Linked DNA regions of Planctopirus limnophila DSM 3776. The protein of the gene in region 1 binds, or shares a complex with, the protein of each later gene. Links are inferred from orthologs where the notes say so. Each region holds a gene or a part of one and is shown in the gene's direction. Other genes may lie near its edges.

Region 1 (3,317 bases):
GGCATCTACTTCCCGGAACTGGGCGGAATCCGGATTGAGGACGACGTACTGGTCACAAAAGATGGCCACGAAGTTTTAACGAGCCTGCCGAAATCCTTTGAAGAGTTTCAGGCAAGGCGATAAAACCGCAGTTTAACCATACATGCGTATATTATTCTTGTGTTGTTTTGGCACTTGAACCCTCCGAATTGCCATCGCTGAGGTGTGAAACAGAGGGGAGTGAGTTGCGAAGATGGGCACGATTGACGAAGGTAAAGCGGGTTTTGGCAGGTGATCTCCGGCGCAATTCGTCCGGTCTTATCACTCATTATTGATATGTCCTAACTCTTCGAGGAATTTTCGGGATGTCCGAAGCATCACCAGCGAGCGGCGAGCCGTTCGATCTGCAGAAGCTCCAGCAGTTATTTGAACTCATGGAGAAGCATGATCTGAGTGAAGTCAATTTGAAGAACGGGCCAGAGCATATTCGTCTGCGCCGCGGCTCAAGCACGGTGACCGTGGCGGCTCCAGCCCCCACCTATCTCCCTGCTCCAGCAGCGCCTGTGGCCTCGGCTCCGGCAGCCGCTGCACCTGCTGTTGCCACTTCAGCAGCACCTGCTGCGGAAGCCGGTCTGATTGATATCAAGAGCCCGACAGTGGGGACCTTCTATACGTCACCAACACCAGAAGACCCAGCCTTCGTGAATGTGGGTTCGACAGTGGGCCCGCAAACTGTGGTGTGCATTATTGAGGCGATGAAGGTCTTCAACCAGATTCCAGCGGAAGTCAGCGGCACAATTGCGGCAGTGCTTGTGAAGAATGGCGATCCCGTGGAATACGGTCAGCCACTGTTCCGTGTTCGACCATAGTTTCGGTCCGCAGGATGGATCGCCCGGAGTACGTTGCCTGTTTGTGAGCGAACAGCTGTGCAACACGGAAGTTTCGACGCATTCAGGCAACTGGCTCTTACGCGGTCTATCTTCATATCGAGAGTTCAACCCGGCTCAATTGGTCAGCTGAATCGATCAAGAATCGTTGTGTTGAGCGGGTTGTCAGAGAGCAGTTCTCAGTCAGAACGACTGAGGGCCACTCGAAACGAAGTAATCGCATCAGGTTTCGACACCTAAGTTTTTGCTGATGGACACGACCAGCCATGTTTCAACGGATTTTAGTAGCCAACCGTGGCGAGATTGCTCTTCGAATCATTCGTGCCTGCCGCGAAATGGGGATTCAGACAGTCGCTGTTTTCAGTGAGGCTGATCGTCACGCGGATTACATTCGCCTGGCAGACGAAGCGTATTGCATCGGGCCGGCACAATCGGCGAACAGCTATCTGCTGATCAATCGCATCATCAGTGCGGCAGAAGTGGGCAATGTCCAGGCGATTCATCCCGGGTATGGTTTTCTTTCCGAGAACGAACACTTTGCCGAAGTCTGCCGCAGTTGCAACATTGAGTTTATCGGCCCTCCGCATGAGGCCATGGCGAAGCTGGGTGATAAAGTCACTGCCAAAGAAATCGCCAAATCGGCTAAGGTGAATCTCGTTCCAGGCAGTGATGGACTGATTACCGACGAAGAAACCGCCATTGGTATTGCCAACAAGATTGGCTATCCGGTTCTGATCAAAGCGACCGCCGGTGGTGGTGGCAAAGGGATGCGTGTCGCACGTAACGACATCACTTTGAAGGCAGGCCTTAAGCAGGCAGCTCTCGAAGCGGAAAAGGCCTTCAACAACGCAGGCGTCTACCTCGAAAAGTACATCGAGAATCCGCGCCACGTGGAAGTGCAGATTCTGGCGGATCAGCATGGCGAAGTGCTGCATTTGTGGGAACGCGATTGTTCGACACAGCGCCGCCATCAGAAGATGATTGAAGAATCACCTGCACCCAACTTGCCCAACAACGTTCGAGAAGAACTTTGCAAAGCAGCGGTTCGTCTCGTGAAAACGGCAGGTTACACCAATGCCGGTACTTGTGAGTTTATTGTCGATAAAGATAACAACTTCTACTTTATTGAAGTGAATGCCCGTATTCAGGTCGAGCACCCAGTCACTGAGCAGGTTACGGGAATCGACCTCATTCGGCAGCAGATCCGGGTGGCTGCCAATGAACCACTGGGGATCAAGCAGAAGCAGGTTCCCTGCAATGGTCACGCAATTGAAGTGCGTATCAATGCTGAAGATCCGGATAATGATTTCCGCGGATCACCGGGGAAAATCACGAAGCTCCGTATTCCCGGTGGATTGGGCGTGCGCTGGGATTCCCATGTCCATGAAGGCTATGTCATCCCTCCGTACTACGATTCGATGATCGGCAAGCTGATTGTGCACAAGCCTACCAGGCTCGAAGCCATTGCCTGCATGAAGCGCTGCCTCGATGAACTGGTGCTCGAAGGTGTCAAAACCACAATTCCGCTGCTGAAGCGTATCTTCAATCACTCGGCATTTGTCGAAGGCAAGATGTACACCACGTTCGTCGAGCAGGAACTGGTTGGCAGATAACCAACGCTTTTGATCTGATAGACATCGCTGTAAGCCAACGACAAGTGACAGCTGATTGAGCCTTTGTTCCAGAGTTTGCAGCAGGCCATAGAGACAGCAACAGTAGAGGCAAATCGTATGAAAGTTGGAATTCTCACTGGCGGTGGAGATTGCCCCGGCTTGAATGCCGTCATTCGTGGTGCAGTCCGGGTGATTGGCAATGCAGGTGGCGAAGTCATTGGCCTGCAGCGCGGCTGGCGCGGTGCTATCGACGGGATTGGCACGCCACTGACGCTGGAGAATACCGCGGACATTCTCTGGAAGGGTGGCACCATTCTGGGTTCTTCCCGTACCAACCCTTACAAGAACCCAGAAGATGTCAAAAAGCTGCTGGCCAGTTACGAGCGGTTGGGCCTCGATGCTCTGATTGCCATTGGTGGTGACGACACGTTGGGCGTGGCCAATAAACTCTATAACGACCACAAGCTCAATACGATTGGCTGCCCCAAGACGATCGACAACGATCTCTCCTGCACCGATGTGACCTTCGGTTTTGACACTTCGATTAACATCTGTATGGAGTCGATTGATCGTTTGCGGACGACGGCCGAATCGCACCAGCGGATCATCGTCGTGGAAACGATGGGACGCCACGCGGGCTGGATTGCCTGCGAAGCCGGGATGGCTGGCTCTGCAGACTACATTCTTGTTCCGGAAATGAAGGTCGATATCGAGGCCATGTGCAACGTCCTCAAGAAACGTCGCGAAGCCGGCAAAATGTGGGGCATCGTGGTCGCCAGTGAAGGAGCTGTGATTGCACCAGAAGAAGGCTATGTCACATCGAATGCCAAGGTCGACG
Region 2 (3,171 bases), 760 kb from region 1 along the record:
GTCAGCGATTATGCCATTGCCATGAGGCAACTGGAGCAGTTGGCATCTTCTTCTTTGGAGTGTTGAGGCATATGTCTCGCTGTTCACACGTTGTTCTGGTGCAACCAGGGGCAACGGAATTGTGTTCACAAATGCGTGTTGTTGGTGGGCTCGATGTTTCGCTTTCTCCCCGAGGGATTGAGCAAGTCGCTGCGACGGGAACTTTTCTTCACGAACTGGTCACCAAAGATCTGGCTGTCGGGGCGATTTACTCGTCAGACTCCGGGCCCGCTTTCGAAGCTGCCCAGATCCTGGCCACTCAATTGGGTTTTCCAATTGTTGCTACACCTTTGCTGGCCAATCAGTCGCTGGGATTGTGGGAAGGCCTGCAGAGGTCAGAAATCGAGCGGAAGTATGGACGCCGATTCTGTTCGAAAGGTGCCTTTCTGGATGTGGAATCGCCTCCCGAAGGAGAAGCTGGCGATGATGTGCGCCAGCGTGTCGCCACGATCTTGAAAAAGGCCACCAGACGGTATCTGGGATTGATCATTATGGCCGATGATCCGCTGATTCGCTATGTGCGGGAGTTTCTGTCGCCAGCCGAAACGATGATTCTGGAAGCTCCTGAGAAGGGAAATTCATCGTCTCAGACTGCTCCCGAATTGCAGAAATCTACCAGTTCCCTGGGCGAATCTGGCCATGAGCTGTCGACAGTTAAAGTGGCAGAAGTTGATCATTGCCACTGCGAATTATTAACAATCTGCAACACGATCCCGGCACCACGGATGGCCAGTCGCTGGTCAATTTTCAGTGGCTGGATGGGGCAGTCATCTGTTGCCAATTCCAACTCAGTGACAGCAGTGACAGCAGTGACAGAATCGCAGACCATTTAAGTGCGTGGATATCAGGCTGAGGCATTTCCAGCATTGCCGTGAAAAAAATTGATCCCGGTTTGTTCACGACCTGTCGTGTACTCTCGGCAAAATTTCCCGTTTTCGTTATACTGCCACGCATGAAAGTCTGTGGCCAAAGGACATTTCCGCCGACAGTCAACGTACGAAAACCGTGTTCCTGTGAGATCATCGGAACAAGCGATACCCTGGACATCGAAATTCAACAGTCAGTATCCTGAGCAGATTAATTTGTCAGGGCTTACTGGGGTAAGGATCATCAATGAGCACCGGCGCACCCTTGGACGCAATCACTTCCAATGGCCAGATGCGACCTAAGCGGGGCGTCCCTGACGGTCTGTGGATTCAATGTGAATCGTGTAAGGCGACCGTCTTTCGCAAGCAGGTGGAGAAGAATTTCCACCTTTGCCCCGAATGCGACCACCATTTTTATGTTCCGACGGCTGAACGCATTGCCCAACTGCTGGATGAAGACAGTTTTGAAGAGTGGTTCAGTGAGTTGGCCCCCAAGGATGTTCTGGGCTTTGTCGATTCACGGCCCTATCACGAGCGACTGAAGGCCGAGCAGAAGAAAACGGGCATGCGCGATGCCTGTACGGTGGGCCGAGGTTATATGCGTGGCCGACCATTGGTCTTTGCCACGACAGATTCTGCTTTCATCATGGGGTCGATGGGATCAGTGGTCGGCGAAAAGCTGACGCGTGCGGTCGAGAAGGCCACCGAATTAAAACTGCCACTGGTGATTGTTTCCGGCTCTGGTGGCGGCGCCCGTATGCATGAAGGGATTGTCTCTTTGATGCAAATGGGTAAAGTCTCTGCGGCACTCGCTCGCTATCACGAAGCGGGTGGATTGTTTATCTCCGTGCTGACGAACCCGACGATGGGTGGTGTGGCTGCCAGTTTTGCTTCGCTCGGTGATATTACCATTGCTGAGCCCAAGGCCCTGATTGGTTTTGCCGGCCCGCGTGTGGTCAAAGCAACCTGCAAAATTGAACTTCCTGATGATTTTCAGACCAGCGAGTTCCTGCTGAAGCATGGCTTTGTCGATCGCATTGTCTCCCGGCCGCAATTGAAGCAGGAACTGGTGCGGATCATCGACTACTGTTCCAAGTCGTGGTGATCGGTCTATATGCAGAGCACATGCTCTCTGTTCTCTGTAAACTTTGAGATCTGCCAAACACCTCTTAAACGAGGCGGAGCAGGACTAATCTCGCAGAGGTGCCAGAACGGGAGGCCAGTCCTTGTCAGAGACTTCGGGAGTGACGCCACCCGGAGGAAGTGACTTGCCAACCGCCTCTTTCAAGAGAGCCGAAAGCTCGGTGATTTTGGCGGCGTATTCAGGTTTTTCGGCCAGGTTATTCAACTCTTTGGGGTCCGCCAAGTGATCGTACAACTCACGACCCCGCTGGCCATCATCCCATTCCGTGTAGCGGTACTTGTCGGTTCTCAGGCTGTAGCCAAAAAACCGATTGCTGGTGGGCTGTGGTTGAGGAACTGACGCAGCGGTTCCCTTTTTGGCTGCGGCTCCCGCACGATTGGGATTTCCTTGATTCCGCATGACCTGAGTCAACGCCCAGCCGCGACCTTTGGCCTGCGGATCAGTCAGCAACGAAACCAGCGATTGGCCTTGCAGACTGGCGGGAGTGGGAATGTTCGCCAGCTTTGCCAAAGTTGGATAAAGATCCACTTGAGAAACGGGTTCTGTAACCACCTGGCCAGCCTTGGAGATTCCGGGAGCAGAAATCAGCAGTGGGACTCGGGCACTTTCTTCGAACAGACTTTGCTTCTGCCAGAGACCATGCTCCCCGAGGTGATAGCCATGATCACTGGTGAAAACGACAATCGTGTTGTCGGCGAGGCCATTCTCTTTCAGCGAGGCCAGGACTCGCCCCACCTGGGCATCCATGAAGCTGATGCTGGCAAAATAGGCTTGCAGGATTTCCTGCCGCATGGGATCGGTAAGTTGATCCTGCTCTTTCTTGGCACTGGCCAGTGCCGGCTTCGGGATATCGAGTTGATCTTCCTGGATGCCGGGGATCAAAGGCATTTGAGGTCGATCATACCAACCGAAATAAGGTTCGGCAGGAGCCACGAATGGTGTGTGTGGGCGATAGAAGCCAACTGCCAGAAAGAACGGCTGCTGCGGATGCTGAGCAAAACGTTTGAGTAAAAGTTCGGCTTCGGTGGCGACCTTGCCATCGGTATGTTCGAGATCCTTGCCGGGGGATGCATACCAACTCAGTGTGCCACCAAATTGCCGGGGTGTGAGAGTGTGAATCTT

Evidence for each region.
Region 2: the proteins of accC (region 1) and accD are in contact, whole or in part, in a solved structure (PDB 8UXZ), measured with the Escherichia coli proteins. The link is inferred for Planctopirus limnophila DSM 3776 from one-to-one orthologs.

The regions. Positions count from the first base shown.
Region 1 is NC_014148.1:79,275-82,591, reverse strand. Bases 312-3,305 are described here. They hold accC (acetyl-CoA carboxylase biotin carboxylase subunit), read left to right. Parts: upstream 312-1,132; coding sequence 1,133-2,479; downstream 2,480-3,305. Other genes in these bases: PLIM_RS00320 (6-phosphofructokinase), read left to right, coding at 2,597-3,305; accB (acetyl-CoA carboxylase biotin carboxyl carrier protein), read left to right, coding at 345-848. Outside these bases: PLIM_RS00335 (M24 family metallopeptidase), read left to right, coding at 1-123; more of PLIM_RS00320, read left to right, coding at 3,306-3,317. UniProt on the Escherichia coli protein: This protein is a component of the acetyl coenzyme A carboxylase complex; first, biotin carboxylase catalyzes the carboxylation of the carrier protein and then the transcarboxylase transfers the carboxyl group to form malonyl-CoA.
Region 2 is NC_014148.1:841,580-844,750, forward strand. Bases 234-3,081 are described here. They hold accD (acetyl-CoA carboxylase, carboxyltransferase subunit beta), read left to right. Parts: upstream 234-1,152; coding sequence 1,153-2,010; downstream 2,011-3,081. Other genes in these bases: PLIM_RS22330 (histidine phosphatase family protein), read left to right, coding at 234-872; PLIM_RS03480 (sulfatase), read right to left, coding at 2,095-3,081. In the rest of the region: rpe (ribulose-phosphate 3-epimerase), read left to right, coding at 1-66; more of PLIM_RS22330, read left to right, coding at 72-233; more of PLIM_RS03480, read right to left, coding at 3,082-3,171.